DNA from 3 places in the Arthrobacter sp. BL-252-APC-1A genome. Region 1 is predicted to be linked to each of the others. Evidence: predicted binding sites of a transcription regulator. Region 1 holds the regulator's gene; each other region holds the start of a gene.
What was found. The regulator LexA, encoded in region 1, represses DNA repair genes until DNA is damaged. The targets are predictions, from matches to a motif close to TCGAACANNTGTTCGA.

Region 1 (10,480 bases):
GCTGAAGACGGGCAGCGTAAACAGGCCGCCGATCAGCGCCAGGACAAGCAGCCATTCGTAGCTCACGTGCGGCGCAACCGACCAGATGACAGCTTCGGAAATCACGGAGGGAATCAGGGCCTTGCGCAAGCCAACGTTGTCCACGCGGCGTCCGCGCCACGGTGCGCCAACAGCAATGCCGATTGTCACAAGTGCGGCCACGGCACCTGCTGCGGCGTAGCCCTTCTCCAGGGTCAGCACCACATGGAGGGTCAGCAGCACACCCGCTGCTGCGTGCGGGAAGCGGGCGAGCATACCAACAAGGAGCACCCTGCGGACCGGGACAATGGCCAGCAGGTCCCGGTAAACACTAAAGTTCACTGCACTTCTCTTCTGGCCCGCCTGGGCCGGTCAGCGCGTGATCTTCATTTCAAGGGAGTCGACGCGCTCAACGAATTCTGGATGGCTGGCTAGGCGCTGCTGCAGGGCTGCTGCAAGGGACTGGACGCCAGCCGCGTCAAGCCCTGGGGCCAACTGGAGGGTGATCCTCAGTTCCGGCCCGGCGCCGCCGCCGGAAACCAGCGTACCTCCTGCGGTACGGGAGGTTACGCCGGTGCCGGCACTGAGCCGGACCTGGCGTACCGCCGACTCCTGCGCCGCTGCATCGGACACTATTCCGGCCAGGGACCCGTCCTCATAGGACGGCACCCATTCGCGCTGCTGCGCCAGTGCCCACATGGCCGGCCGGCGCACCACGAAGGTGATGTCGCCGCCCGGATCAATCACCAGCAGCTGGGCTTCCTCGGAGACAGCCGAAAGCGCTGCCCGGGGCGCATAGACCGCCACCGGGCGTGCCTCGGGGTGCCAGTGAGCCAGCGCATCAACGGAGGAAAAAACCGGCAGTGCCTTGCGTCCGTCCGGTGCGGTAAGGGTCACAAGGGCAAGGTCGGCTTCCTTGTCCGCCGCCAGCCCGTGTGCGGACTCGGCGTCCTCCCCCAGCGTCGCGATAATCGCCACATACACCCGCGCCGTGGCCAGCGACCTGACCACGTCGGCTTCCGAACCGGTTCCTGCCGTGAGAGCCGCTACAGCACTGGTGTAGCCGGCGTCGGGCTGGCCGTCGTCCTTGTCGAACCGGTGCAGCGGGTTGCCTTCGCCCTCGAGGCTTCGGCCGGCCCAGGGGACACCGGCTGAATCCGCCGGTCCCCCGGCCGCAGCCAGGGCGGCCGCAATATGCCCGGGCAGTTCGCGCTTGGCCATGGCTTCTAGCGTTCCGGGTGGCCCGCGACGTCGAACGCCTGGGGAAGCGTGAAGGCACCGGCATACAGCGCCTTGCCCACGATCGTTCCCTCCAGGCCCAGCGGCACGAGTTCACGCAGGGCAGCCAGGTCGTCGAGGCTGGAGATGCCGCCGGAGGCAACAACCGGGCGGTCGGTCCGGGCGAGCACGTCGCGGAGCAGGTCCACGTTCGGCCCGCGCAGGGTGCCGTCCTTCGTGACGTCGGTGACTACGTAGCGGGGGCAGCCGGCATCTTCGAGGCGGGCCAGGACCTCCCAGAGATCGCCGCCTTCCTTGGTCCAGCCGCGGGCTGCCAGGGTGGTGCCGCGGACATCAAGCCCGACGGCGATCGCGTCTCCGTAGCGGGCAATGGCGCTGGCGGTCCACTCCGGATTTTCAAGGGCCGCGGTGCCGAGGTTGACGCGGCGGGCACCGAGCTCCAGGGCCTTGTCCAGCGACTCGTCGTCACGGATGCCGCCGGAGAGCTCCACCTTGATGTCCAGTGCTTCGACAACACGCTTGAGCAGGGGCAGGTTGCTGCCGCGGCCGAAGGCTGCGTCCAGGTCCACCAGGTGCACCCACTCCGCGCCGTCGTTCTGCCATGCCATGGCGGCGTCCAGCGGGTCGCCGTAGCTGGTCTCCGAACCTGCCTCGCCCTGGACCAGGCGGACGGCCTGGCCGTCGGCAACGTCCACGGCGGGGAGCAGTTCGAGGATGGGCGTTTCTGTGAGGGACATGGTCCTGCTTTCGGTGACGTACCGGCTCAGAGGCCGAGGGTAAGGACATAGGCGCCGAGCAGGGACATTCCTGCGAGCACCCAAAAACTGATGGTGACGAAACGCGGCAGGCCCTGCCGGCGGAAGGAGATGGCTCCGCCGATGAGCAGACCGGCCAGGCCCATAAGAACAACACTCCACATGGCTTTAGCCCAGACCCTTCAACCAGTTTTCGAGGAGGGCAGCGCCGGCGTCACCGGATTTTTCCGGGTGGAACTGAGTGGCGCTGAGCGGACCGTTCTCCACTGCGGCGACAAAAGGTCCGCCATGGTTGGACCAGGTCACCAGCGGCGGCTGCATGGCCGGCTGGGTGACGTCGAAGTCCCATTTCTGCACGCCGTAGCTGTGTACAAAGTAGAACCGCTCATCCTCTATGCCGGCGAACAGGCGGGACCCTTCGGGAGCCTGGACAGTGTTCCATCCCATGTGCGGAACGACGTCTGCTGCCAGGCGCTCCACGACGCCCGGCCACTCGCCCATGCCCTGAGTCCGCACACCGTGCTCGACTCCCTCATCAAAGAGGACCTGCAGGCCAACGCAAATGCCCAGCACGGGCCGGCCGCCGGCGACGCGGCGTCCGATCATCCGCAGGGCGTCTACGTCCCTGAGTCCCTTCATCACCGCTGCGAAGGCACCGACTCCCGGGACGACCAGTCCGTCGGCCTCGAGCACGTCAGCAGACTTGGAACTGAGCGTGACGCTGGCGCCTGCCCGCTCCAGTGCCCGGACGGCCGAGTGGATGTTCCCGGAGCCATAGTCCAGGACGGTGACGTTGCGGCTCACAGCGCGCCCTTCGTGGAGGGGATGCCCTCGACGCGGGGATCGGGTTCGACGGCGGCGCGGAGGGCACGGGCAAACGCCTTGAACTGTGCCTCGACGATGTGGTGCGGATCGCGCCCGCCCAGCACGTTCATGTGCAGGCAGATCTGGGCGTGCAGCGTGATCGCTTCGAAAACGTGGCGGGTCAGGGAGCCAGTGAAGTGCCCGCCGATCAGGTGGTATTCCTGGCCGGCCGGTTCACCGGAGTGCACCAGGTAGGGGCGTCCGGAAATGTCCACGACGGCGTTGGCAAGGGCTTCATCCAGCGGCACGGTAGCTTCGCCGAACCGGCGGATGCCGGCCTTGTTGCCCAGCGCGGTTTTCAGCGCCTCACCGATGCTGATCGCGACGTCCTCCACGGTGTGGTGGGCGTCGATGTGGGTGTCCCCGGTGGCCTTGACGGTCAGGTCAATCAGGGAGTGCTTCGAGAGTGCCGTCAGCATGTGGTCGTAGAACGGCACCGAGGTGCTGATATCCGAACGGCCGGTGCCGTCCAGATCCAGTTCTACAAGCACGGATGATTCGCTGGTGGTCCGCTCGAGGCGGGCCGTGCGGCCGGTGGCGGTCTCCACGGTCATAAAGGTTCCTTAGGAAGAAGTCGGTCTGGTTACCAGTCTAGTGTTTGCGGCGCCGGGAACTCACGCCGCACCTGGCCCGGGCCGTCATGGTGCTACGCAGAGAGCAGGCTGCGCAGGGCGGAGAGGAAGGCAGTGGTTTCCGCTTCGGTGCCGGCAGTGACGCGCAGGTGTCCGGGGATGCCTACGTCGCGGATGAGGACACCGGCGTCGAGCAGTCCCTGCCAGACCTTCCGGGGGTTCTCCAGTCCGCCGAAGAGCACGAAGTTGGCATCCGACTCCGCCGGCTGCAGGCCCATTTCGGTCAGCTCTGCGACGATCCGGTCACGCTGGCCCTTGATGTCTTCAACGTTGGCAAGCAACGAGCCGGCGTGGGCCAGCGCAGCGTTGGCTGTTGCCTGGGTGACTGCGGACAGGTGGTACGGGAGGCGGACCAGCCGGAGCGCATCGGTAACTTCCGGCGCCGCGGCCATGTAGCCAAGGCGTGCACCTGCCAGCGCGAACGCCTTGCTCATGGTCCGGGAGACGATCAGTCGTTCCCGGCCCGGCAGGAGCTGCAGGGCACTGGGCGTTCCGGCATGCGAGAACTCGGCGTAGGCCTCGTCAACGATGACAATCGCATTGCTGGCCTTCCCTGCCTCATAGACGGCTTCCACCACATCGAGGCCCAGGGCCGTGCCCGTGGGGTTGTTCGGGGTGCAGAGGAAGACAATGTTCGGCTTGGCTACCCGCACCTGCTCTGCCGCTGATTCAGGGCTGAGGGTGAAATCTACTGCCCGGACGCCGGTCAGGTAGGCGGTGCCGGTTCCGCTGGAAAGCAGCGGATACATGGAGTAGGTGGGCGGAAAGCTCATTGCTGTCCGGCCCGGCCCGCCGAATGCCTGCAGAATGTGCTGGAGGACTTCGTTGGACCCGTTGCCTGCCCAGATGTTTTCGATCGCCAGGCCGTGGCCAAGATAGGCGGCGAGGCGTTTGCGCAGTTCGGTGAACTCCCGGTCGGGGTAGCGGTTGAGCCCGGCTACGGCGTCGCGTACCGAGTCCGCAATAGCCTCAGCGACCTCCTGCGGCAGCCCGTGGGTGTTCTCGTTGACGTTCAGCAGGATCGGCACTTCCAGCTGCGGCGCACCGTAGGGGGTCTGGCCCCTCAGGTCGTCGCGCAGGGGAAGTCGGTTCAGTTTTTCCAGCTGTTCAGTCACCCGTACAGCTTAAGGCGCTGCCCGGCGGGCTGCAGAATCCGCAGTAACGTGACGGCCGGTATTGTCCCCGAAAACTAGCCGGCGACGGGGATGTAGAGCTGCACGCCGGCCGGAACCACCGCGTCGGAGAGGTTATTCAGTTCCATGATGTCTGCCACCACTGCCCGGGGGTCCCGTTCGGGAGCGTATTCCGTGGCGAGGCTCCACAGGCTGTCCCCGGTGCTGACGCTGACCTGCTGGGTCCGGGTCAGTTCCCCGCTGCCGCTCGCTGCCAGGGCAGGCGCGGTGAAGAAGCCAATAAAGGTGAGCAGCGCGGCCCCACCCAGCAGGACGGGAGCACCGATGAGCAGGAGCCGGCCGCGGCGGGTGAGCCGCAGCGGACCGGAGTCAGCTGCGCGGCGCGGCGCTGCAGTCCTGGTGGAATCCTGGTGACGGACAGCGTTGGAGGACGCGGGGGTGGAGCGGGCGGAGCGGATGTGGCCCAGGGAAGCACGGGGTGCCGCGAACTGAACTGACATGGCAAAACCTTTCCGGCTCGAGTCCGTTCCCCCGGCCGGCATTCTCGCGGCTTCGAAACTGGATTCGAACAGTTGGCGTACGTGAATCGAACATGTATTCGATTCCTGCTGTTTCCTTTTCTAGCATCTATCTACGAACGATGTCGAGACTCACTCGAACAAATGTTTGAAAATGACCTGCCGCTCCCCTAGCGTGGGTATCGGCAGGAAACCTTCGGTTTGGCTGCCGGTCAGGACAGTTGCATCCGCCCGCGGGTGTTTGTGTCCAGTCCGGCAGTTCCGTTCGGAGTAAAGAGAAACACCCGCCACTGACATTGCCGCCAATCCGGTTAGCCCGGAACGCTCGAAGGGAAGCCGAAGTGCCCCGTAGGACTAACTCCGATGGCAGCCCGGCTGCCGCTGCTGCGGCTGATTCTTCGCGCCCCCGGGCGCTGACCCCGCGGCAGAAGAAGATCCTCGAAACCATCCAGGCGTCGGTAAGCACCAACGGCTACCCGCCGTCGATGCGCGAAATCGGCGACACCGTGGGACTGGCGAGCCTCTCCAGCGTGACGCATCAGCTGAGCCAGCTGGAGAAGATGGGTTACATCCGCCGCGATCCCAAGCGCCCCCGCGCCATGGAAATCCTGGTCCCGCTGCTGATGCACAAAGAGCCGCAGGGCACCGAATCATCGGCACCGGACGGCACCGCCGCTGCGTCTGTCACTGAGCTCACTACAGCCGTGGACACGGCAATGGTCCCGCTTGTTGGGCGGATCGCCGCCGGCGGGCCCATCCTGGCCGAGCAGGTGGTGGAGGAAATGGTTCCGCTTCCCCGCCAGCTGGTCGGGCACGGCGAACTGTTTATGCTCCGTGTCTCCGGAGACTCCATGGTCGACGCCGCCATCTGCGACGGGGACTGGGTAGTGGTGCGCAGGCAGCAGACGGCGGAAAACGGGGACATTGTTGCCGCTCTCCTGGACGACGAAGCCACGGTCAAGACCTTCCGGCAGCGCAACGGCCACACCTGGCTCCTGCCGCAGAACACCCGCTACGAGCCGATCATGGGCGACCACGCGACCATCATGGGCAAGGTCGTTTCAGTGATGCGGTCCCTCTAGGGATTCCAGGTTCCTCCGGGGGTTCAGGGCGGCGGCACAAGCCGGCCCCGGCGCGGCTAGGCGTCCGCGCGCTGTCCGGTGTTCAGCCGCTCCAGAATGCCCAGGGCGACGGTCCTGTCGGTAGTGGACCAGAACGGCGGCAGAGCCGCACGCAGGAACCCTCCATACCTGGCCGTTGCCAGCCGTGAATCAAGCACAGCGACCATGCCCCGGTCCCCCGCGGCGCGGATAAGCCGGCCGGCGCCCTGGGCAAGCCGGACTGCGGCATGGGTCGCAGAGACGGTCATAAACCCGTTTCCGCCTGCCTTGGCCACCGCACGGGTGCGGGCTGTCATCAGCGGGTCATCCGGCCGGGGGAACGGGATCCGGTCAATGACCACCAGCCGGCAGGCGTCACCGGGCACGTCGACTCCCTGCCAGAGGGACATTGTTCCAAACAGACACGTCGAATCCTCCTCCGCGAACTGCTTCACGAGGGCGGACATTGAGGACTCACCCTGGCAGAGAATCGGGAAATCCACTTTGTCCCGGAGCGCAGCAGCAGCATCCTCCGCCGCACGGCGCGAGGAGAAGAGTCCCAGTGCCGCGCCTCCGGAAGCCTTCAGCAGCGCTTCAAGTTCGGCCAGCTGTGCCGGCGACGTGCCGCGGTCGGGCTTGGGCAGGTCACGCGCGACGTACAGCACACCCTGGCGCGGGTAGTCGAACGGACTTCCGACGTCGGTGCCCGTCCAAGCGGGAGCGCCGGCACCGCTCAGGCCCAGCCCGCCGGCCACGGGCCCAAACTCCGAGCCAATAGCGAGCGTGGCCGAGGTGAGCACAACAGTGTGCCCGTCAAACAGTCCGTCCCTCAGCCGGCCGGCCACCGAAATCGGTGCCACGTTGAGCGTTGCAGGTGCCGACTCGTCCGGCGGCGAATAGCCCTCCCCCGGCGAGAAAGTGCTGGGACGTGAAGCCCACAGGACCTCACCGGATTCCGGAGCTTCGAGCACGCGCTCACAGAGTTCAAGTACCGCGAGGAGGCGGGACCGCGCCATCTGGCGCCCGCCGTCGCCGGCGTCGCCGCCTTCCGGCTTGGAGTCCGATAATGCAACCCGGCACGCCTCGCGTACCCGGGCCACTGCCAGCTGCTGTTCCTCGTTGAGCCCGGTGGGCAGCAGGCCGGCGGGAATGCCCTCAACCGAAAGATCGAACGCCCGGCCCGCGGCGGCCAGCTCCTCGACCGACGCCGATGTGTGCTTGCGGGCGGCCGTCACGGCTGCGCTGATGACCGTGCCGGAGAGCTGACCGGTGACTGCGCCCGTGACCCGGTCCTGGAGCTCATGGGCCTCGTCAATCACCACAACGTCGTAATCCGGCAGGACGGCAAGTCCTTCGAAGGCGCTGATGGCGAGCATTGCGTGGTTGGTGATCACCAGGTCGGCGACGGCAGCCTTCGCCCTGGCCTGTTCGCTGAAGCAGTGTTCTGCGACGGGGCAGCGCTGGGCGCCCAGGCATTCCATGGCGGTGACGGAGACCTGCCGCCAGGCGCGGTCGCTGACTCCAGGGAGGAGTTCGTCGCGGTCGCCCGTCTCGGTTTCCTCTGCCCATTCACGCAGCCGGACAACCTCACGCCCGAGCGCCGAGGTGGCTCCGGGCGCCGGGGCAGGATGCGGGACGGCCTTTTCCTCACTCAGGGAGAACAGCGCTCCGGGGTCGTCGTCGTCGGGGAAGCCGCCTCCGGTCTTATGCACGCAGACGTAGTTGCTGCGCCCCTTCAGCAGGGCAACGTCCACATCCCGGGGCAGCTTGGGCTTCAGGGCAGTCAGCAGGCGCGGTACGTCGCGGCCGACGATCTGTGCCTGCAGCGCCAGGGTAGCCGTGGAGACAAGAGCCGGTTTACTGCTTTGCAGCGCATGGTGGATCAGGGGCACCAGGTAGGCAAGTGACTTGCCGGTGCCGGTTCCTGCCTGAACCAGGAGGTGCTGACCCGACTCAATCGATTCAGCAACTTCCCGGGCCATTTGCTGCTGTCCCGGACGCTGCTGTCCGCCCATGGCTGCAATGGCGGTCTCCAGCAGGTCCAGGACCTCCGCAGCGATGTCTTTCTTAGGCATGGTTGAGGAACGGCTCCAGCTCCGGAGCCAGCGAATCGCGGACCTTGACCCTCATCCGGGTACCGCTTTCCTCATGTTCAAGCGAAAGAATTTCGGCGTCCTGACTGTGCAGGCGGGAAACGACGTCGCCGCGTTCGTAGGGAACCATCAGGTCCAGTTCCACGCCGGGCCGGGGAATTCCTTCGGAGATGGCCTGGAGGAGTTCCTCAATGCCCTCTCCGGTGCGGGCCGAGACCACCACGGTCCGCGGTTCCCGCTGGCGCAGCCGTTCGATGACGAACGGGTCGGCGGCGTCAGCCTTGTTCAGCACGATGATCTCGGGGATCCGGCGGGCGTCAACATCGGCCAGGACGGAACGCACGGCCGCGATCTGTCCTTCAGGATCCGGGTGGGAGGCATCCACTACGTGCAGGATCAGGTCGGCGTCGGCAACTTCTTCCAGGGTGGACCGGAAGGCTTCCACCAGCTGGGTTGGCAGGGAGCGCACAAATCCCACGGTGTCAGCCAGCGTGTAACCCAGTCCGTCCGGGGTTTCGGCTCGGCGGATGGTCGGATCCAGGGTGGCGAACAGTGCGTTCTCCACCAGGACCCCTGCATCCGTGAGCCTGTTCAGCAGCGAGGATTTTCCTGCGTTCGTGTAGCCGGCAATCGCCACGGACGGGATCTGGTTCCGCTGGCGGTTTGCACGCTTGGTTTCCCGGGCGGGCTTCATGCCGGCAATCTCGCGGCGCAGCTTGGCCATGCGGGTGCGGATCTTCCGGCGGTCAAGTTCGATCTTGGTTTCACCGGGGCCGCGCGATCCCATACCTGCTCCGGCACTGCCGACCTGTCCACCGGCCTGGCGGGACATCGATTCGCCCCAGCCGCGCAGACGCGGAAGGAGGTATTCAAGCTGGGCCAGCTCAACCTGGGCCTTGCCCTCGCGGGACTTGGCGTGCTGGGCGAAGATGTCCAGGATCAGCGCGGTGCGGTCAATGACCTTCACCTTGACAATGTCTTCCAGCCCGCGTCGCTGGGAGGGCGAAAGTTCGCTGTCCACAATGACGGTGTCCGCGCCGGTAGCCATCACAACGTCCTTGAGTTCCTGCGCCTTGCCTGACCCCAGGAAGGTTCCGGGGTCCGGCTTCAGCCGGCGCTGGATCATCCCGTCCAGCACTTCGGAACCGGCTGTTTCGGCCAGTGCGGCCAGTTCACGCAGCGAGTTCTCGGCGTCGGCGGCCGTACCCTCGGTCCACAGTCCGGCCAGGACAACCCGTTCCAGCCGAAGCTGCCGGTACTCAACCTCGGTGACGTCTTCAAGCTCTGTGGAGAGACCGGCAACACGCCTGAGGGCGCGGCGGTCCTGAAGGTCCTGCTGATCCCCGTCGAAGTCAGAGTGCTCCGCTTCCTGGGCCGACAGCGCCTGTGCCTGGCCGCGGAATCCGCCGGCCGGCGTAACGCTCTGCTTGGCAGCAGCAGCGTCGTCCTTTGCCAGGATCCGGTCGATGACACCCTGGATTTCTTCGGGCTTCAAGTCCGTGGGCGTCGAGCCGGCGGCGGGACGGGAATTGTTGATGGTCATAATCTCCTTAGAAGCGGTGTTAACCATGGTAGGCCAGTGGACCCACATTGTGGCGGGAGTCCGCGAGGTTGTGCAACAGAGGTAAGGGAGGGCTGGAGGACCTCTGCGTGCATCCGGCGGCCGTCCAGCCACTAACCTTGATAGTTATGGGTTCAGAGCATTACTTCAGTTCACAGCCGGCGACGCCGGAGGTCCGCAGGCCGCTGTCTGTCACCTTGGCAGGACGCGAGGTCACCCTCGCCACTTCCGGCGGGATCTTCTCTCCTGACGGTGTTGATAAGGGAACGCAGGTACTGCTCTCCGGTATTCCCGATCCGGCTGCCGAAGGCAACCTGCTGGACATTGGTTGCGGCTGGGGCCCGATCGCGCTGACCATGGCCCTGAAATCGCCCGCAGCGCAGGTGTACGCGGTGGACGTGAACGAGCGCTCCCTGGGCCTCACACGTGACAATGCCGCCACGCTGGGACTCTCCAATGTCCACGCCAGCCTGCCCGCCGACGTCGACCCGTCCCTTCGGTTCGAGACCATCTGGTCCAACCCGCCCATCCGGGTCGGCAAGGATGAGCTGCATGCCCTGCTGCTGC
Region 2 (10,480 bases), on a different contig from region 1:
GCCTGCGCGCGGAGACCGAAGTAGCGCCGGTCCTGGTCGCTGACCAGCGGAATGATGCTGCGGCTGACGGAGACCTTCCCCTGCCCGGGATGCCCGGCCGCCTTCCAAGCCTCGTGATAGGCGTGGATCTGCTCCGCCTGCAGCTCGTCGAAGGGGACGCCGGTGTCCTCCGTCAATAGCGTTGAACTCATCAGGTTCATGCCCTGTTCCCCGGTCCACTTCGCCGTCGCGCGGGTGCCGGAACCCCACCAGATGCGGTCGCTCAGACCGGGAGACTGGGGTTCGATCGGCAGCAGGCCTGAGTGCCCGGTCATCTGCGGGTTGGCCGGCGCCATGCCGCGGCCGGTGATGGCGGCACGGAAGACAGCGGTGTGGTGGCGGGCCATGTCCGCGTCGGTTTCGCCTTCACCAGGAACGTAACCGAAGGACTCGGCTCCACGCAGCGCAGGCTCGGGGGATCCCCGGCTGATGCCAAGCTGCAGCCTGCCGCCGCTGATCAGGTCCGTTGCGGCGGCTTCTTCAGCCATGTACAGCGGGTTTTCGTACCTCATGTCGATTACGCCGGTGCCCAGATCGATCCGGGACGTGCGCGCAGCCATCGCGGCGAGCAGCGGGAACGGCGACGCCTGCTGCGGCGCGAAGTGGTGCACACGTACGAACGCACCATCGGCGCCGACCTCTTCAGCCGCGACCGCCAGGTCGATGGCCTGCAGCAGCGCGTCGCCGGCCGTGGGGGTCAGGGAACCCGGGACGTCCTGATAATGGCCAAAGGAAAGGAATCCAATCTTCTTCACACCTTCTCCAGCGCCCACGCACCGGGGGTTATTCCGGCGTGCAGTTTCCTTCGCTCCCTGTCGGTTCGCCTGCGGCGCGTCTACACTCCCGGACCATGGAAAACGAACTCGTGGAACTTGAAACGGCCGGCTGGCACGCGCTGTCCACCGGACCGGAGGAAGCGACCGCGTTCTACTCGGAGGTGCTGGCGCGTGAGCCCGTGATGATGCTGACGAATGGCCTGCGGATCGCGGACCGCCGGCAGGTTATTGAGTCCATGGGCGGCCCGCCCTGGTCAGCTTTCGAGATCATTGACCCGGAGGAGTCCTATCTAGGGCCCGACGTCGGTGTCCTCACCTACAAGGTGCGCGCAGACCGGGACGGGACGCCGTACACGGCCCTGCTGAGCAGTGTGTACGCGAAGGAAGACGGCGAGTGGAAGCTCGCCCTCCACCAGCACACGCCGTACTAGCCCAGGACTGTGTCTGCCCCCTATTCGAAGAGTCGGTCGCTCTAGGCGTTTTGTTCTTGTCCACAGCCGTCATTAGGCAATGATGAGAATAATCGTTGGACTAGAAACTTAGGGCTAGGGGATGCTCAGAAGAGCCGAGAATGTGACTTTCAGTCATCGCAGGAGTTTTTGGACCAGCAACGGTCCGGCTGTCATAACGGTTGGTAGGAAGTCTTACGAGCTGAGAAGGATCAGTGAGCGTGAATTTCTGAATCATCATGAACGGCAGAGGCAATATCCCAAGCTGGTGGCACGCATCGGTACGCGTCGATACTGGCATTATCAGGACAGGTTTTATTGGGAATCTGAGGAGCTCAACGCTGATCAGGTATATGCGCTCATCACTTCGAAGGCACATCGGCAGCGTCAGCAGGTGGAGCGGGCTCAGGCCATCGTCGCTATGGGACCTATCCCACGTCAGAAGACCAAGCGAGAGCACATTCCGGACGATCTGAAGCAGTTGGTGTGGCTGAGAGATGGCGGGAGCTGCCAGGCGTGCGGATCCTCGTCAGAATTGCAGTATGACCACGTTATCCCAGTAGCGCTGGGAGGAAATAGTACAGAGGATAATCTTCAAATCCTCTGCGGGCCTTGCAACCGGTCTAAATCCTCCGGACTCACCGTGCGGAGAGGGAGACCCTAAGCCGAAGCGGTAACCCTGTCCGCAACCAGCGCCTGCAGATCCTCAACGGTGCGGCCGGCCAGGGTTTCCCAGCGCGTGATACCGGACTGGGGGGGAATGTCGACGGCGTTGGGCACAGCAATGGTCACGGCACCTGAGGCCTTGGCTGAGGCGACGCCGGGCAGCGAATCCTCCACGGCAACAATGCGGTCCAGGTCCATGGTCGTGCCCAGTTCTTCGCCCATCAGCTTCGCTGCCAGCAGGTAGGGCTCCGGATCAGGCTTGCCGTTGGCGACCATCTCTCCGGTCACCAGGAACCTGAAGGTGCCCTCCGGCAGCTGATCGGCAATGACTTGGGCCAGCAGCGATTCACTCATAGTCACCATCGCGCAGGGAATTCCTGCGGCGTAAAGCTCGGCCAGCAGTTCGCGGGCTCCGGGACGCCAGGGGATTTCGCGCCGTACGGACCGGATTACGCTGTCCAGCATCCCGTCGAGGATTTCCCGGATCCCCAGGTCGGCTCCGGCGGCCTGCAACGCCCGTGCTGAATCCGGAAGGGCGTTGCCCACCAGTTCCATGGCCTGCTCATCGCTCCAGGTGACCCCGAACCGGGCCATCAGTTCCTTTTCGGCGGCGAACCAGTATGGCTCGGTGTCCACAAGGGTTCCGTCCATGTCCCAGAAAACGGCCTGCAGGGCGGGGTTCGGTGCCAAAGGTCCTCCTGGACGAGCGCCGCAGGAGCCCGCGGCAGATGAAGCGAATAGTTGATGAACTGCTGCGCGCCATGTACGGCGCTGCGTCCCCAATGATCGTGGCAGCGCCGCGGGGGTTCCGTCAAAACAGAAGACGCCGGCCAGAGTCCTGGCAACCCGCCCGAACTGCAGGTGAACCCCAAGGGGAGTGGTGCGGGTAATCCGACCCTGGCGCTGCCATGAGTGGAGACAAGAACAGTCCAGCAAACCTTCGGGGAGTTGACGTCCCTTAGGGCCTTTCAGGGACAACCCTCGTGCAGTAAACGCTCCTCAGGGCGCTTCAAAGCGACGGTATCTGCGCAAAGGTTTGGGGTGGGCCCTTCAAAGCGACGGTATCTGCGCAAAGGTTGCGAGCCGTTGCTGCTAGCCGCGGTGGGAACGCATGAACTCCAGCACCGGCGAAGCCAGCGACGCCCCGATCACGTCCTGCGGCCGCTTGTTCCCGGCTACCTCGAACATGTGGTTCCCGCCTTCAATACGTTCGACGACGGCGTTGGACCCAATCTTTTCCGCTACCGGTTCCAGCTCGCCGGGCAGGGCAAACGGATCCCGGGTTCCCTGCAGGAACAGCATGGGCAGTCTCAACCCATACAGATGCTCGTCGCGAACCTTCTCAGGCTTGCCCGGCGGGTGCAGCGGGTACCCGAGATACACGAGCCCCGCGGCCTGCATCCCCTCCGCCACAGCCATGGAAGCCATCCGGCCGCCGAAGGACTTTCCGCACGCCCACACGGGCACGCCGCCGGCATTGTCCTCCGCCGCGAACATCACGGCCCGCCACGCGGCAATCGCGGCCGGCGCACGGTCAGGGAACTTCTTGCCGGCCTCCCGGTAGGGGAAGTTGAACCGCCAGGTCGCCACGCCGCCGTCGTTCATCGCGTTGGTGAAGCCGGTGAGGAAGGGGTGCTCCATGCCGGACCCGGCTCCATGCGCCACCACCATGGACGCCCACGCATCGGCGGGCCGGGCGAACACGGCACTAACGGTCCCGTCCCCAACGTTGACGGTAAGTTCCTCGGTTTCAGTGGGCATAGGTCCCAATTTACGGGAGGGCTCCGCGCCGCTCACCTCACAGCGGCAGGCCGGCTTCTTCCTTGACGGTTTTCATCACGATGGTGCTGGTGAGCTTCTCCACCCCGGGCAGGTTCACCAGCACATCGTCGTAGAACTGCTGGTAGCCGGGAAGATCCGCCGCAATCACCTTCAGCAGGAAATCCGGATCACCGAAGAGGCGGTCCGCCTTCACAATCTGCTCGTGCCGGCCAACGGCCTCCTCGAAAGCCAGCATCTGCGTGCGGTCGCGCAGGGTCACGAACACCAGGGTCTGGAAGCCCAGTCCGACGGCGGCAGGATCCACCACGGCACGGTATCCGGTAAGCACCCCGGCACGTTCAAGCTCCTTGATCCGGCGGTGGCACGGTGCGACGGTCAGCCCCACCCGGGCGGCCAGCGCCGTCGCACTCATCCGTCCGTCATTTTGGAGCAGGCGCAAGATTTCACGGTCAATGGCGTCAATCACGCAAAAACCATATCGTGAAACCCGTTTGTGCAGCATATTCCGGTCAGCACTTCGCGCCACGTTTTTCCTAGGGTTGAGGAATGGATCTTTCACAGCTCGCGGGGTTCGCGGCGGTTTCGATCACCCTGGCCATGACTCCGGGTGCTGACTGGGCGTACTGCATCTCCTCCGGCCTGCGCGCTCGGCGCGTGGCCCCCTCCGTGGCCGGGCTCTGCGCCGGCTACCTGGTCCACACCGCGCTGATCGTCGCCGGGCTCGCGGCATTGATCGCGGCTTCACCCGGGCTGCTCACCGGCCTGACCCTGGCCGGCGCCGCGTACCTGCTGTGGCTGGGCATCTCCACGATGCGTTCCTGGCGCGGCGCCGGATTTACAGACGGAAGTACGACGCCGGTGCCCGCGTCTGGGGCGGAGTCAGAACCGGCCGTAGCGGAGGGCTCCGGTTCAAGTGGCTCCGGGTCCGTGGCCCTGGCCGTCCGCGCGCCGGTCCGCTCCCGCCGCGCGGTCGAGCGCCGGGAGTTCCTCAAGGGGCTGGGAACCTCAGGCACCAACCCGAAGGCGCTGCTGCTTTACCTGGCCCTGATCCCGCAGTTCGTGGATCCGGCGGCAGCCCTGGCGCTGCCGCTGCAGTCCCTGGTGCTGGGGCTGTCCCACTTCGGTGTCTCCGTGCTCGTCTACACCCTGGTGGCGCTCGGTGCCCGGCGGTTGCTCCGCTCCCGGCCTGCAGCAGCCCGCGCGGTCACCCTGGCCAGCGGCATCCTGATGGTGTGCGTGGCACTGGTCCTGCTCGGCGAGCGGCTCCTGGTCCTCGCCTGAGCCGGCCCGCCTACCCCGGCCCGCTAATCGAGATGGCAGAAACTGCCCGTTTGAGGGCTCAAAAGAGCAGTTTCTGCCCTCTCGATGGGGAGCGGGAGCGGGAGCGGGGGCGGGGGCGGGGAGGGGGAGGAAGCTAAGCGGACGACGCCGCGACGGCCTGCCGCGCCAGTGCCTTCAGGCTGAAGCCGGGGGCAGCAGCCTCCTCAGGTGACGGACTGATCCCGGCCGCCAGCAGCTTCCGTGCACCCAAATGCTCCCCGGGCGAATTCACCGACTCCACGGCGGACAGCCGTTCGTTCCGGAAACACAGCACAGAGAACTTTCCGGACTCCGGATCGCCGCTGAACACGGTCCGGTCCCCGGGTGCGGACAGGCCGGCGATCTGCAGCCGCAGGCTGCCCTGGTTGCTCCAGAACCACGGCAGGTCCGTGTACGGCTCGGCCGATCCGAGGATGGTCCGCGCCGCGTGCCGACCCTGATCCGTGGCGTTCTGCACCGACTCGACCCGGATCCGTGCCCCCGCGTGCACTGACGGGAAACTGGCGCAGTCACCCACGGCCAGGACCGACGGATCCGAGGTGCGCAGGGCGGCGTCCACCACTATGCCGTTCCCGGTTTCCAGCCCGGCCGCGGCGGCCAGCGCATCATTGGGCACGACGCCGATGCCCGCCACCACCAGATCCGCCCGGTACCGGGAACCGGTCGTGGACACCGCCCAGCCAACCCTGCCGTCCATGCCCGGCTCGAAGGAGGCGATGCCTTCGTTGAAGCGCAGCCGGATTCCGGCACGGGCGTGGGCCCCGGCGAACCAGGCACCCATGGCGGGGCTCAGGGCCCGCCCCATGGGGCCTGGCGCGAACTCCAGCACCGTCACTTCACAGCCGCGTGCCCGGGCAGCGGCGGCAACTTCCAGCCCGATGAAGCCGGCACCCACCACCACCACGCGGCGGGCCGCAGCCAGGGCCGAGTGGAGCGCCTCGGCGTCGGGCAGTGTCCTCAGCAGATGCACGCCGGGAAGGTCTGCGCCCGGGCAGGTGAGGGCACGGTTCGCGGTGCCGGTGGCAAAGACCAGGTGCCGGTAGCCCAGCTGCTCCCCGCCGGATAGGGTCACGGTCCGGGCAGTGCGGTCCACAGCGGCCGCACGCACGCCGCTGCGCAGCGTGATCTCCTTGTCCGCAAAGAACGATGCCGCGCGGAGCGGCAGCGGTGCAGGGTTGCCCTCGGGTGCCAGATAGTCCTTGGACAAGGGCGGACGCTGGTAGGGCAGGCCCGGTTCCTCGGCGATGACCGTGATGCCGTCCTGGTAGCCGCCGCTGCGCAGCGAGTCCGCAACCTGCAGCCCGGCCTGCCCGCCGCCGATGATGACTACGGACATCTCAGACCTGTTCCGCCGGAACGTCGACGACGATCCCGTCCAGTTCCGCACAGGCCTTGATCTGGCAGCCCAGGCGGGAAAGCTCCGTCCGTTCAGCTGTGGTGCAGTCCAGCATCTCCTCTTCGTCGTCACTGGGTTCCGGGAGCGCCGCGGCGAACTCGGGGCGGACATAAACGTGGCAGGTGGCGCACATCGCCTGGCCGCCGCATTCCCCGACGATGCCGTCCACTCCGTTGGTGACGGCGGCGCGCATCAGGGACGTGCCCGGCTCCACGCGCACAGTGGCCGGCGCGCCCGAGGGCTGGATAAAGGTAACGGTGTTCATGGTTCTCCTAGGAAAGTCGGGGTTAGTCCCAGCGCACGGGCATCTTGAGCATGCCGCGGAAGACCCAGCCGGCGTCGACCGTCTCAGCCGACGGGTCCAGGCGCAGGCGCGGGAAACGGTCAAAGAGTGCGGGCATGGCCACCTGGGCCACCTGGGTGCGGGCCACCCAGGTGCCGGCGCAGAAGTGCGTTCCGCCGCCGAAACCCAGGTGCGGTTTCCTGGGCCGGTGAATGTTGTAGGTTTCCGGGTCCTCGAAGACCGCCGGGTCACGGTTGGCGGCCCCAATCACGACGCCGATGCGCGCTCCCTTGGGCAGGCGGATGCCCTCCAGCACGGTGTCCCGGGTGGCTTCCCGCGGGTACATGCCGATGGGGGCCACCCAGCGGACGGATTCTTCGAAGGCCGCGGCGTACAGCTTGGGGTCCTCCTGGAGCGAGGCGAGCTGGTCCGGATTCTCCAGCAGTGCCCAGACCGTGGTGCCCAGGACGTCCCGCGGCTCGTTCAGCCCGCCGCCAATGGTCATCTTCAGGTTTGCGCGGATGGCTTCCAGGGGGATCGGCATCGAGGCCAGCCCGGAGAGCAGCGAGTGGTCCGGGTTCTTCCGGAAGTACGGCAGCATTTCGTCGATCGCGGCATCCACCTCCGCAGAGGAGCGGGCGCTCTTTTCCCAGACATCGGCGTCGTCCGCGTAGTTCCCGGTGCCGTCGATCATCGTCTGGCTCCAGCGCTGCAGGTCCTGCTGCGTGGCGTTGTGGAACCCGCAGACCAGGCGAAGGTTCTCCGCGGCGTAGGGTGCGGCGTAGTCCCAGACGAAGTCGGCGCCGGAGCCCTTGGCCTCCAGCTCCCTTAGGTACTTCTCGTTGTTCGCCTCGAAGAGGGCTTTCCAGTGGTTCTTGATGGTTCCCGGACGCAGTGTGGACCCGTAGGAGTCCCGTTCAACCCGGTGTTCCGGATCGTCCTTGCGGAGCATTGAATGGCCCATGGACCGCTTCATCAGTGAACCGGTTTCATCGGCGGAGAAGGTTGCGTCGTCCTGCTCGATGGTGTGGCAGGCGGCGTAGCTGGTCACCATGTATCGGTTCACCGCCGGTACCCAGTGCACCGGGGCTTCCTCGCGCATCCGCCGGTAGATCGGGAACGGGTCCCGGTACAGGTCGGGGATGGTTACCCAGTCGGCCACGGGCGCTTCGCGGAATTCCCCGGCCGCTGGGATGGTGCCGGGAACGCCGGCGGCCGCACCAGGGAAGGCGGCTTCGGCGGAGCCGTTGTCCGCCGGCACGCCGGAAAAGGGGCAGCCGGGGGACTGGGTGGTATCCGGGGTGGTCATCGGTGATCTCCTCGTGTGCGTTGCGGCGGCACCCGCCTGCCCAGTGTGCCGTGCGTCATATCCACGGTAAAGTACAAGAAATCATTGAATATCCACGCTTTGAGTGAGGTTATGCATGCTCCGGTACACCCTGCGGCAACTGGAGGTCTTCGCCGCCGTCGCTGACCAGGGCAGTATTGCGGCTGCGGCCCAGAGCCTGCATGTCTCCGAGTCGGCAGTGGCCGGGGCGCTGAACAACCTTGAACGGGCCTTCGGGGCGCAGCTGGCGATCCGGCGAAAGGCGCACGGCATCACACTGACCACGGCCGGGCAGAACGTGCTCGGCCGGGCGCGGAGCCTGCTGGTGGACGCCGTTGACCTGCAGCTCCACGCCGGCGGCAGCGACGCCGAGGTGCGCGGTTCACTGGTCCTGGGCTGTTACCTGACGCTGGCCCCGACGGTGCTGGCCCGCCTGATCGAGCACTACGGGCGGCGGTATCCGCTGGTGGAGCTGGACTTCTATGACGGTCCGCAGTCGGAGATCCACCGGCGGCTGGCGGACGGACAGCTCGACGTCGCCATCGCCTACGATCTCTCGCTTCCGGCGGGGCTGAACCGGCAGCCGCTGTTCGCGGCCGAACCGGCCGTGGTGCTCTCGGCGGGGCACCCACTCGCGGAACGGACCGAATTGTCCCTGGGCGATGTGGCGCCCGAACCCATGATCCTGCTGGACGTTGATCCCAGCCGGGAGAACACCATGACCATGTTTGATGCCGCCGGCCTGGTGCCGAACGTGCGGTTCCGCACTACGGACTATGAGGTGACGCGCTCGCTGGTGGGACGCGGGATGGGCTACGCCATCCTCGTCCAGCAGCCGGCCGGAGAACTGTCCTATGAAGGCCGTCCGCTGGTAGTGCGGCCGCTTAGCCCCGCGGTCCGTCCGGTTCCGGTCTCCATGGTGTGGCCGTCGGCCCTGCGGCCCTCCCGGAGTGTGGCCGCGATGCTCGGCCTCGCCGCCGAGCTGTACGGCTGAACAGCAACGGGGTGCCCGCAGCAGCCGGGGAAGGCTCCGGATTAGTCCGGCACCGCAGTACCCCCGGATACTTGGAAACATGACATCAACGCACACTGACACCCTTCCGGCCCGCGGGCCGGAGGCGGTGACGGTCTCCATCACCCGGCGGGTCGATCCCCGCCGTGTGCCTGAGGCCACCCACTGGGTCCAGGAGGGCGTCAACCTCGCCAACACCTGGCCAGGGTTCCTCGGGTCCGGATGGGTCCGCGCCTCCGCTACGTCCGATGAGTGGCACATGCTGTACCGGTTCTCCGATGCGGCTGCGCTGGATGCCTGGGAACATTCCGAGCCCCGGCGCGACTGGCTTGAGCGCGGCCGGGACATGGTTGAGGACCGCACCGTTACCCGCCGTACCGGTATTGAGGGCTGGTTCGACGCGCCGTCGTCCATCACGGACCTTGAGACTCCCGTGAAACCGCCCCGCTGGAAGCAGGCCGTGGCCATCTGGCTGGGCTTCTTCCCGGTGAACCTGGCCTTCACCTGGCTGGTGGGACTGACCGTTCCGGTCTGGGATGACATCCTGATGCCGCTGCGCGTACTGATCACCACTGCGATCCTGACTCCGATCATGGCCTACTGGGTGCTGCCGTGGGTCACGGGCCTCCTGCAGCCCTGGCTGCAGCGACGCCGCGACTAACCAGCGTCCGCAAAAAACGACGGCGCCGCCCGGGATCTCCCCGCGCGGCGCCGTCGTGTTTTTGCTACCGGACATCAGCTGGAACAGCCGCCGGTCTGCCGGCCTTCCAGGCTTTAATGAATCCGTCGCCGATGTCCCAGACGCCGATAACCAGCACCGTCGCCGCCGTGATGCCCGCAATCCAGGTGGATGCGTCCGCACCCCAGTCGACGTTCGCCAGGAAGCTCCAGTCAAAGACCTGGTCCGTGGACAGCAGCCACAGCACCGGCACCATAAAGGCCAGCGCAAGCACGGTGTTCACTGCGGCAAAGGCATAGGTCCAGCGTCCGGCCAGATAAAGCACGACGGCGAAACCCGCCTCGAGGACCAGCAAAACGATCACGTACGGGAGCCAGAAACTCCAGAGGTCTTCCTGCAGCACCACCACGGGTTCGCCGTTGAGGTACAGCAGCGACCCGATCCGCTGCCAGAGCAGCACGCCGATGAAGAAGGCAACCAGCACCACCGAGGCGATGGTGTCGCCGAGGGTGACCTGGGACTTTCGCGGTACCTGCGGCAGCGCGGCGGGGGACCACGGCTGCAGGCCCAGATCCTTGCGCCGGGTGCCGTTGAACTGGATGATCGCGAAAACCAGGGTGACCCAGAAACCAAGGTGCACGAGTACGCTGATGGCCGTGCCGATCGCGGCGCCGAAGGCTCCGGCTGGCTCGCCGGGCTCGAGGGCCATCCGCACCACTATCGAGCCGACAAAGGAGAGCGGCGTGATGAT
Region 3 (10,480 bases), on a different contig from region 1:
AGAAGTCCTCCACCCCCTGCTCGGCCGCCGGGTTGCCCAGCAGCCGGCGCAGCTCATCGGCCTTGGCAAGCCCGCAGCCGGTGAACACGTCAAAGGTCCGCAGCACCTGTTCATGGAAGACCGTTACCCCGTGGGTTTCCGCCAGCACCGGGCGCAGCGATTCGTGCGGGTACACCGCCGGAGCCCAGCCGTGGCGGTGTTCCAGGAACGGGCGCACCATGTCGGATTTCATGGGTCCGGGCCGGAACAGGGAAATGTCGATGATCAGGTCGTTGAAATCGCGCGGTGCCATCTTCCCAACAAGCTCACGCTGCCCGGGAGACTCAATCTGGAAGCAGCCCAGCGTGTGGGTGCTGCGGATCAGCTCAAAGGTGGGCTCATCATCGAGCGGCACAGCGTCCAGCTCGATCCGGCCGTCCTCAGCTATCCACTCCGGGCGGGGTTCGGTTTCCCGGACGTGCCCGCCGGACCGGGCCACTTCATCGCCGCCGGAATGGACGCGGACCACTTCCTTCAGCGCAAAGGCCATGGCCGACTGCATCCGCACGCCCAGCACGTCGAGTTTCAGCATGCCCATGGGATCCATGTCGTGCTTGTCGAACTGGGACATTGGCAGCCCCAGGCCGCTGGGCTGTACCGGGGTGCGGTCCAGCAGGGAGGTGTCACCCAGGATTACCCCGCACGGGTGCATGGAGATGTGCCGGGGCAGCCGGTCCAGCCGTTCGGTCAGATCCACCAGCAGGTCCAGCTGCCGGTTCTGCTGCACTGCCTCGGCAACATCCCGCAGCTCGGGTTTCTCTGCGAGCGCTTCACGGAAGTGGCTCGCCGAGAAGCGCCACAGCGCCTTGGCCACGGCGCCGACCTCCTCATCCGGCAGGCCCAGCGCCAGTCCGGCGTCGCGCACCGCTCCGCGGGCCCGGTAGCCGTTCTGCATGCTCATCAGGGTGACCCGCTGCGAGCCGAAACGTTCAAAAATGCGGTGGTAGACGTTGTGCCGCTCGGCGCTTTCGACATCAATGTCGATATCCGGGAGCGTGGAGCGGTCCCGGGAGAGGAAGCGTTCAAAGATCAGGTCGTGTGCCAGCGGGTTCACGTGGCTGATGCCCAAGAGGTAGTTCACCAGCGAGGATGCGCCCGACCCGCGGGCCGCAGCACGTACCCCCATCTGGCGGATCATCGTGGAAACTTCGGCGACCGTCAGGAAGTAGGACGCAAAGCCCAGCCGTTCGATGATGCCCAGTTCGTGTTCCAGCCGGTTGCGCATGGCTGCTTCGGCTGAACCGGCCAGGTGGCCAAAGCGCCGTCCGATCCCTGCTTCGCAGCGGCCGCGCAGTTCAAGGACGGGTTCGGCGTCGATCCCGATGACTCCCGCTTCTGGAACCACCGGCTGCTTCCAGCCCATATCCGCAGCCGGGTCGATCCGGCAGGCATCGGCGAGCGCCTCCGTGGCGGCCAGCAGTTTTGCGGCGCCCGTTCGCCCGTAACCGGCTTCGTGGCTGATTTCCGCTGCGAGCGCCGCCATCTGCTGCCCTGACTTCAGCCAGCCCTGGCCGTTGGGCTGCAGGTCTGCCAGCTGCCCCATGGACGTCAGTGCCCTGGCGGCGTCGAGCACATCCGCGGTTGCTGCGCCGTCTTCATCCACGTAGCGCACAGCGTTGGTCAGTACAGCGGGGATGTTCATCTCATCCGAGAGCCGAAGCATCCGCACAGCATGGGCCAGGCTCAGGTTGGTGCCCGGGGAACTGAGGTGGGTGACTACTTCCACGGCGAGCGCGGCGCGGGGCATAACTGCCAGCCAGCGCCGGAACAGTGTGCGGGCAACGGCGTAGCTTCGGCTGCGCATGGCACGCCCGACGTCGGTGTACGGCCCTACCAGCACGCTCAGTACCGGTTCCCCGTCCCTGCCCAATACCCGGGAGGCAAGCTGCTCCAGGGTGACGCCGGGCGGCCGGCCTGCGCGGCCCCTGGACGGGGAGGTTCCGGCATGGGCGTCGGAGATGAGCCGGCAGAGCGCGTGGTAGCCCGCTCCCCCGTTGTGCCCATGGGCCAGGATGACCGCGCGTCCGGTTACTTCTGCTTCTTTGCCTTCCCCGTCCAGGATGGCCAGGTCCACGCCGATGATCGGATCTATCCCTGCGTCCATGCAGGCACGCAGATGCTTGACCGTGCCGTAAAGACCGTCGCGGTCGGTGCAGGCCAGCGCGTCAGCGCCGTCCGCTGCGGCGGCCTGGGCCAGTTCTTCCGGCCAGGAGGTGCCGTAGTGGGCGGAGAAGGCCGTGGCGGCATGGAGGTGGGTAAAGCTCATGGCACGGGTGCTAGGCGCTTTCCCGCAGGGCGTCATGAATCCGGATCAGCCGCCAGGTGTTTGAGGCAGCCTGCCGGGAGATGTCCAGCGTGCGCAGCGGCGAGCGCGGGCTCAGGCGGGCCTGTACCCGCCAGATCTCCGAGTCCACCAGTCCGGGGCCGTGTCCGCGTTCTGCCCGGGGCTCTTCTTCCCACCAGCGGCGGCGCTCATACCAGCGAACGGGATTGGCGGCGACCTTGTAGGTCCTGCCCTGCCAGATAAGACGCAGCGGTATGCCCGCGGGTGAGCACACCACCTCAACTGCTTCACTGAAAAGTCCCATGGCTGCCCCTCGCTGTGCCTGAATCGGGGCCGGGCGGTCGCCGGAACCAGCATTCAGGACAAAACCTGATTCGAACATATATTCGAATCTCCAGTGTACGACTGCTCTCTGACAATCCGCACGGTGCCCCCTAGGAACCCGGTGGGAGTTCTGATTTACTCAGCCGCCGCCTCCACCCGGGACTGCGTCGAGAGCGGAATCTCGCGGATAAACAGGCACAGCACACCGCCTGCTGCCACCAGCGGAATGCTGAGCAGGAAGATCGGCGGCAGCGCCGTGCCGAAAGCCGCACCAATTTCCTGCTGCACCGGGCCGGGCAGGGCCTGCAGCACCGCCGGCGTGAGCGAATTGATGCCCTCCGCCGGAAGCATCCCCGCGGTCCCGGCGGGGGCATCGGCAAGCCGGTCGGTCAGCCGCTGGATGAAGATCGACCCGAAAGCAGCAATTCCGAAGGAAGCACCAATCTGGCGGAAGTAATTCGCTGCGGAGATGGCGGTTCCCATGTTCTTGGGCGGCACACTGTTCTGCACGATCAGCACCAGGTTCTGCAGCAGCGCCCCGATGCCCAGGCCCAGCACCGCCATCCCGATTGCCGTGAACCAGTACGGGGTGTCCTGGGAGATCCGGGACAGCAGCACCAGCCCCGCAATAACCGCTGCACAGCCGGCAACGGGATAGACCTTGTACCTGCCCGTGCGCGCAATCAGCTGGCCGGTGCCAATGGAGGTGAGCAGCAGCCCGGCCATCATCGGCAGCATCATCAGCCCGGATTCGGTGGCGCTGGCACCGTTGACCATCTGCAGGAAGGTGGGCAGGTAGGAGATGGTGGAAAACATCGCTATGCCGACGGCGATGCCCGCCAGCACCGGGATCAGGAAGTTCCGCAGCCGAAACAGGCCCAGCGGCAGGATGGGCTCACTGGCCCTGCGCTCTGCCCAGACAAACGCAGCACCGGCAACGACGGCGGCTGCAGACAGGCCGAGGATCTGCGGGCTCCCCCAGTCATAGGTGTTTCCTCCCCAGCTGGTCACCAGGATCAGGGCGGTGGAGGCCACGGCGAGCAGCCCGGCGCCGGCATAGTCCAGCCTCGGCCGGGACGCGGCCGCTTTGGGAAGGTGCAGGGAGGTAATGACGACGGCGAGCGCGGCAGCTCCGATGGGCACGTTGATGTAGAACACCCAGCGCCAGGACCATGAGTCAGTGATCCATCCGCCCAGCAGCGGTCCGCCGACGGAGGCCAGGCCGAAGGAAGCTCCGATCAGTCCCATATAGCGCCCGCGTTCGCGCGGTGAGACCAAATCTCCGATGATCGCCTGGGCACCGATCATCAGGCCGCCGCCGCCGATGCCCTGGATCGCCCGGAAGGCAATCAGCTGGCCCATGCTCTGCGACAGGCCGGAGAGGACGGATCCGAGGAGGAAGACTGCAATGGCGAAGATGAAGATGTTCTTGCGGCCAAAGAGGTCTCCGAGCTTGCCGTAGATGGGCAGGCCGATGGTCGCGGCCAGGATGTAGGCGGTCACTACCCAGGACAGGTGTTCCAGCCCGTTCAGGTCTCCCACGATGGTGGGCAGGGCCGTGGCGACGATGGTCTGGTCCAGCGCCGCCAGCAGGACGGAGAGGACCAGCCCGGTGAATACCAGCACCCGTCCGCGCCGCGCGCCGTCGTCCTGCGCGCCCGCTGCAGCCTTCCGGACCGGGACCGCCGGGACTGCCGCATGTGCTCCTGAGGTCATCAGCGCTTCGCCTCCCCCTCCAGCTGCACATTCGCTGTAGTGGCCAGCGGAACCTCCCGGATAAAGAGCGTCAGCACGAAGGCGGCGCCCAGCGCTGGGATTCCGAGCAGGAAGATCGGGGGAAGTGCGGTGCCGAACGCGTCGGCAATGAAGTCGCGCGCCGGGGCCGGCAGCGCTTTGAGCTGGGACGGGCTAATGGAGTTCACCCCCTGGCTGGTCACCCCGCGTACGGCTTCAGGGGCGTTGGCCACCTGGTCGTTGAGCCGGGAGATAAACACCGAGCCGTAGACGGCGATTCCAAGCGTTCCGCCTATTTGCCGGAAGTAGTTCGCTGAGGAGACCCCTGTGCCCATGTTTTGGGGCGGAACACTGTTCTGCACGATCAGCACGACGTTCTGCATCAGCGCCCCAATTCCCAGACCGAGTACGAACATGCCCAGTGCGGTGAACAAGTACGGCCTTTCCGCGGAGATGCGCGAGAGCAGCAGCAGCCCCAGGATCATCACCAGCGACCCCAGGATCGGATAGATCTTGTACCTGCCGGTGCGGGAGATGAGCTGCCCGGTCCCGATGGAGCTGAGCAGCAGGCCCGCAGTCATGGGCAGCATCATCAGCCCCGAGTCGGTGGCGCTGGCACCGTTGACCATCTGGAGGAAGGTCGGCAGGTAGGAAATGCTGCCGAACATCGCCAGTCCGACGGCGAGCCCCACCAGGGTGCACACCACAAAGTTGCGGATCTTGAAAAGCCGCAGCGGAAGGATCGGTTCCGGGGCCCGTAGCTCCACGGGAATGAACACCGCAATGGCAACCAGGGCTGCTGCTCCGAGGCCAAGGATGGTCGGGGAGGTCCAGGCGTACGTTGTTCCGCCCCAGCTGGTAATGCCCACCAGGGCGGCGCTCGCGATGGCGAGCAGGATGGCACCGGGATAGTCCAGCTTGATCCCGGCAGCGCTGCGCCTGGGCAGGTGCAGGGAGGTGATGATCAGTGCCAGGGCAATGGCTCCGAGCGGGAGGTTGATGTAGAACACCCATCGCCAGGACCAGTATTCAGTCAGGTAGCCGCCCAGCAGGGGTCCGCTGACGGATGCGACCCCAAAGGCAGCGCCGATCAGCCCCATGTACTTCCCGCGGTCCCGGGCAGAGACGATGTCCCCGATGATGGCCTGCGCACCGATTATCAGTCCGCCGCCTCCCACACCCTGCAGTGCCCGGTATGAAATCAGCTCTGCCATGCTGTGTGCCTGCCCGGAGAGCGCCGATCCGAGGAGGAAGACGATGATCGCAAAGATGAAGATGTTCTTGCGTCCGAGCAGGTCACCGAGCTTGCCGTAGATAGGCAGCCCGATCGTGGAAGTCAGCAGGTAGGCGGTGATGACCCAGGACAGATGGTCCAGTCCCCGCAGGTCGCCCACAATCGTGGGAAGGGCGGTGGAGACGATTGTCTGGTCCAGGGCAGAGATGAGCACCGCCATGATCAGGCCGCTGAAGACCAGGGCCAGCTCGCGGCGGGTGTGCGGCGCCTGGGCCTGTTCTGCACCCGCTGGCGGAGGTCCTGACGGGGGAACCTTTCCCGGAGCAGTCCCTTCCGTATCCGGAGCCGCATCCGCCCGGGTACGGGTGGCAGCCGCGGTGGTGCCGTATGGGACGGCACCATGCCCGGTGCCCGGAGAACCGGCGTCGGAATGCCGGTCACACGGCGCAGGCGAACCGAGATCTGTGGCTGTCTTCGTCGCCGTGTGGGCAGGCCGTGTGTTGCGGGCAAAGAAATGAGCCATGACGCCTCCTGGAACGGGCGTGGGCGCTGCCGCGGCAGGGTCCGGGTTAAGAGCCACCTTCCATCAGAAGCCCGCAGAGGCCGGGAGTCAACGCCGGGCGAACTCCATTCCCGGACCGGGGCGCGGGTTGCTGAGCCAGTAGCTGGAACCGTCCGGGCTGCGCCGGACGATTCCTTCGTCGACCATGGCACGCCGGAACATCGCCGGATCCTCAGTAAAGGCGGCCAGCCGGCCGGTGACCTCGGCTTCCGTCAGCCGGGCAGGACTGGCGGCCGGATCCCCGGCACCGGCACCCAGTAACCCGTGCCGGGAAAAGACCTCACCGGCCAGATAGTGCAGGACTTCAAGTCGGTCGGCCCGTTTGGAAGGCAGGCTGCCGGAGCTTCCCGGACCCAGGTGCCGCAGCGGGGACTCATCCCGGGGCTGCCGGTCTGCGGCGAGCAGGCGGGAGAAGATCTCCGGAACAGGATGCAGCCCGTCCTCCCCTTCCCGGAGCAGCCCGGCTTTGAGGAGCGCGGCCAGCGACTTGTTCCCGGCGCGGTCCAGGTCCTTTCCGGAGAGCGGTTCGCCCTGCGCCGCAGCGGTAATAATCCGGGCGTACACCTCCAGCCTGCGGGAATCTGCGAGCGCAGCGGCCACCGCTTTCCAACTGGAGCTGCCGGGCGTGTCCTGGTCCTTCAACTGCCGTGCCTTTCACCTGGTGTATTTGGGTGTGGGCCGGATCTGTCCGGGCTCCGTTCCGTGACGTAGCCTACTGCAACAGGAATCCGGACCCGAGGGGAGCTGCCGCATGGAGTCGTGCTACCCCGTGCGCTCCTTCGCGGCCGCTTCCATTGCTGCTGCGGGCAGCGCGGTTGCGGAACTTGCGTCCCGGCTCTCCGGAGCCCCGGTGCAGGCTGAAGCCGATCCGGATCTTGCCCGTGCCTGGTTTGGCGGCTCCTTCCGGCCTGCCGGCTGGGAGATTCCGCCGCCCTGGGACCCGCTTTCCCGGGACTACCCGTGTACTGACGGCTGGATACGCCTGCATACCAACGCCCCGCACCACCGCCGGGCTGCGCTCGCCGTTCTGGGCCTGCCCGCAGATACCGGCCCTGAGACAGCGGCCGTGGCAGTCAGGGCGTGGAAAGGCGGCGAGCTGGAAGAAGCTGTGGTGGACGCCGGCGGCTGTGCGGCGCAGCTGCGGACAGCGGAACAATGGCAGCTGCACCCGCAGGGACAGGCCGTCCGGGCCGAACCCCTGATTGGCTGGTCCCGGCGCGCGGCCCGGCTCCCCGCGGAAACCTCCGGGACCCCTGAACGGCCGCTGGACGGCGTCCGGGTACTGGACCTCACCCGCGTCATCGCCGGCCCGGTGGCTACCCGTTTCCTTGCCGGGTTTGGAGCAAGGGTCCTCCGCATTGATCCGCCGGGCTGGCAGGAACCGGCGCTGGAAGCTGAAATGACGGTGGGCAAGAGCTGCACCCGTCTGGACCTGCGCACGCCCGACGGCACGGCGAAGGTACGCGAACTGGTCTCCACGGCAGACCTGGTGGTACACGGCTACCGTCCCGGCGCCCTTGCCGGACTGGGACTGGACGAACACCGTCTCCAGCAGCTGCGCCCCGGCGTCGTGACTGTGGCGCTCAATGCCTGGGGATGGACCGGGCCTTGGCGCGGCCGCCGCGGGTTTGATTCGCTGGTACAGACAGCGTCGGGAATTGCCGACGCCGGTATGGCGTGGGCTGCAGCGGATGCACCGCTGCCGCTGCCTGTCCAGGCGCTGGACCACGCCACCGCATACCTGGCCGCTGCGGCCGCCGTCCGGGCCTGGACCCGCCGGCTGGACGGTGAGGTCAATGCCGCGCGGCTTTCCCTGGCCCGGACCGCGGTGGAACTGCAGCGGGCCGCGGACGCCCGCCGGCCTGTTCCACCGCCCTGGGAATTGCCGAACGAGCGGTCAGAACGCGCCCTGCCCCGGACTGCGGAACAGACCTGGTGGGGGCCGGGCGAGCGGCTGGTGCCTCCGCTGGACTTTCGCTCTGAAGGACCGGTTCCTTCGATGGTGTGGGACCGGCCCGCGGCACCGCTGGGATCAGCTCCCGCAGCCTGGTAGCTGGTGAGCCGGGCTAACTGCGGCTGAAAGCGTCCAGCCGTGCCTGCACTTCGTCCTCGTGCCGGGTGCGCAGTTCATAGTCGATGAACGCGTCGATCATGGCCCGGTAGGTTTTTTCCACCACTGTGGAGTCCTGCTCCTGAGCCTTGGCGGCTTCCCGCACGTGGTTGATGACTTCCTCAACCCGGTCCCGGGCGCGGACCTGGGCGTCGTCGTCCTTCAGTCCACCCGCCAGCCGGACCAGGCGTTCGCGGCGCCAGATCAGCGCAACTATTTCTTCGTCTATCTCGTCAATGGCCGTGCGTACGGCCCCAAGCTGTTCGGTGGTCGGGTCTGTTTCCACTGTTTCTCCCATGGGTTCCAGTTTACCGGGACCGTGCTTCGGACTTTTCCGGCTGGGCCGCCCGGCCCAGTTTCGAGGGCCACCAGATCCGCGGGCCAATGTCATAGGACAGCGCCGGAACCAGCAGCGAGCGCACCACCAGGGTGTCCAGCAGCACGCCAAAAGCCACGATGAACGCCAGCTGGGCCAGGAACAGCACGGGGATTACCCCCAGCGCCGCGAAGGTCGCAGCGAGCACGATTCCGGCGGAGGTGATCACGCCGCCGGTGATCATCAGTCCCCGGACGATCCCGTCCCGTGTGCCCAGGACAAGGCTCTCCTCCCGCACACGGGTCATCAGGAAGATGTTGTAGTCCACGCCCAGCGCCACCAGGAAGATGAACCCGTACAGCGGCACCGCCGGATCCGCCCCCGGGAAGTCCAGCACGTAGTTGAACAGCAGCGCGGAGATGCCCAGCGTCGCACCGAAGGACAGCATGACGGTCAGGATCAGCAGGAACGGCGCCAGCACCGCCCGCTGCAGGAGCATCAGCAGGATGAAGATCACCACCAGCACCACCGGGATGATCAGGTTGCGGTCGTGCTCCGCGGCGTCGTTGGTGTCTACCGTCGTGGCCGTTGTGCCGCCCACCAGGACCTCCGGCTTATCCGCCAGTTTCTCCCGCAGTTCGCGGACCGTGTCCTCCGCTGCCGACGAGTCTGCGTTCTCCGTCAGGGTGGCCTGCAGCAGCACCTGAGCGTCCACGGTCTTGGGGGAAGCGTTCTCCGAACCGGGGATCGGGGGAACCTGCACTCCGGCGTCGGTGACGGGCAGGGAACCTGCCGGGGTGCCCTGCGCCACCACGGTGACGTCGGAGAACCCGCTGGTACCCAGCACCGTGTCCGCGACGGACTGCAGCTCCGCTTCAGGGGCCACGATCAGCACCGGGCTGCCGGACCCGGAGGGGAAATGCTCGCCCAGGGCCGCCTGGCCTTCCTTGGCTTCGGTCTGGCCCAGCACAAAATCACTCTGCGGCACGCCGGAAGCACGGAAGTCCACCACGGCCACCGCGGCGGCGGCCAGCACGACGGCGCAGATCAGCCAGGTGCGCCGGGAGTGGTTCCGCACGGTGCGGGCCACCGCGGGCCAAAAACCCCGCGCCTGGTGGTCGCGGTCCGGGTGCGGGGAGCCGAACGCCGGGCGGCGGGGCCAGAACGCGGAACGGCCAAAGACGAAGAGCAGCGACGGCAGCAGCGTCATGGCGGCCAGGTAGGAACAGACAATCCCCAGGGAGGCCACCGGTGCGAGGGCCTTGTTTGAGTTCAGGTCACTGAGCAGCAGGCACAGCAGCCCCGCCACCACGGTGCCGGCGGAGGCCGTCACGGGTTCCAGCGTCCCCCTCAGCGCAGCCCGCGTTGCCCCCCAGCGGTCCGCATGGTCCCGCAGCGCTTCGCGGTAACGGGAGACATAGAGCAGGGAGTAGTCCGTGGCTGCGCCGATGCCGAGGATGAACAGGATCCCCTGCACCTGCCCGTTCAGCGTTACTGCACCGGCTTTGGCCAGCCAGTACACGGCCAGGATCGCGGCGGAGAGAGCCAGTATGGAAGTCAGCAGCACCAGGATGGGCAGCAGCGGAGAACGGTAGACAATCACCAGGATCACCAGCACGGCGATCACGGCAACGATCAGCAGGGCCCCGTCAATGCCGCCGAACGCCTGGGAGATATCTGCCAGCTGTCCGGCCGGTCCGGTTACATACGCGCTGAGCCCGTCCGGCAGTCCGTCCTTCGCCACGGTGCTGAGGTTCTCCACGTTGTCGGCAGCGGCGTCGTCATCCGTCACCGGCACAAAGATCTCCGCAGCCTTTCCGTCTTCTGAGAACTGGGCCGGGGACACGCCGCCGCTGACCCCCGGGGCGTCCGCGAAG

Region 2: the regulator LexA is predicted to act here: its motif matches at 1,331-1,346, upstream of FYJ28_RS17735 (HNH endonuclease signature motif containing protein).
Region 3: the regulator LexA is predicted to act here: its motif matches at 2,698-2,713, upstream of FYJ28_RS12575 (DUF6504 family protein).

What each region holds. Positions count from the first base shown of each region.
Region 1 covers NZ_VULS01000004.1:269,994-280,473, reverse strand. Annotated here, with positions in the region: gene FYJ28_RS08705 (MFS transporter) at 1-360, opposite strand, end outside; gene FYJ28_RS08700 (SseB family protein) at 391-1,239, opposite strand; gene priA (bifunctional 1-(5-phosphoribosyl)-5-((5-phosphoribosylamino)methylideneamino)imidazole-4-carboxamide isomerase/phosphoribosylanthranilate isomerase PriA) at 1,245-1,994, opposite strand; gene FYJ28_RS17115 (hypothetical protein) at 2,021-2,176, opposite strand; gene hisH (imidazole glycerol phosphate synthase subunit HisH) at 2,181-2,816, opposite strand; gene hisB (imidazoleglycerol-phosphate dehydratase HisB) at 2,813-3,430, opposite strand; gene FYJ28_RS08680 (histidinol-phosphate transaminase) at 3,523-4,623, opposite strand; gene FYJ28_RS08675 (LysM peptidoglycan-binding domain-containing protein) at 4,698-5,141, opposite strand; gene lexA (transcriptional repressor LexA) at 5,573-6,241, shown strand; gene FYJ28_RS08665 (ATP-dependent DNA helicase) at 6,298-8,334, opposite strand; gene hflX (GTPase HflX) at 8,327-9,895, opposite strand; gene FYJ28_RS08655 (class I SAM-dependent methyltransferase) at 10,042-10,480, shown strand, end outside.
Region 2 covers NZ_VULS01000012.1:71,145-81,624, reverse strand. Annotated here, with positions in the region: gene FYJ28_RS15720 (LLM class flavin-dependent oxidoreductase) at 1-794, opposite strand, end outside; gene FYJ28_RS15715 (nuclear transport factor 2 family protein) at 890-1,246, shown strand; gene FYJ28_RS17735 (HNH endonuclease signature motif containing protein) at 1,368-1,928, shown strand; gene FYJ28_RS15705 (HAD family hydrolase) at 1,925-2,620, opposite strand; gene FYJ28_RS15700 (alpha/beta hydrolase family protein) at 3,023-3,691, opposite strand; gene FYJ28_RS15695 (Lrp/AsnC family transcriptional regulator) at 3,729-4,178, opposite strand; gene FYJ28_RS15690 (LysE family translocator) at 4,259-4,993, shown strand; gene FYJ28_RS15685 (NAD(P)/FAD-dependent oxidoreductase) at 5,127-6,368, opposite strand; gene FYJ28_RS15680 (2Fe-2S iron-sulfur cluster-binding protein) at 6,370-6,693, opposite strand; gene FYJ28_RS15675 (cytochrome P450) at 6,716-8,020, opposite strand; gene FYJ28_RS15670 (LysR substrate-binding domain-containing protein) at 8,136-9,032, shown strand; gene FYJ28_RS15665 (antibiotic biosynthesis monooxygenase) at 9,112-9,711, shown strand; gene FYJ28_RS15660 (permease prefix domain 1-containing protein) at 9,776-10,480, opposite strand, start outside.
Region 3 covers NZ_VULS01000008.1:48,223-58,702, forward strand. Annotated here, with positions in the region: gene FYJ28_RS12570 (DNA polymerase III subunit alpha) at 1-2,305, opposite strand, end outside; gene FYJ28_RS12575 (DUF6504 family protein) at 2,316-2,627, opposite strand; gene FYJ28_RS12580 (MDR family MFS transporter) at 2,783-4,363, opposite strand; gene FYJ28_RS12585 (MDR family MFS transporter) at 4,363-6,138, opposite strand; gene FYJ28_RS12590 (DUF2087 domain-containing protein) at 6,226-6,819, opposite strand; gene FYJ28_RS12595 (CoA transferase) at 6,929-8,230, shown strand; gene FYJ28_RS12600 (chorismate mutase) at 8,244-8,585, opposite strand; gene FYJ28_RS12605 (MMPL family transporter) at 8,596-10,480, opposite strand, start outside.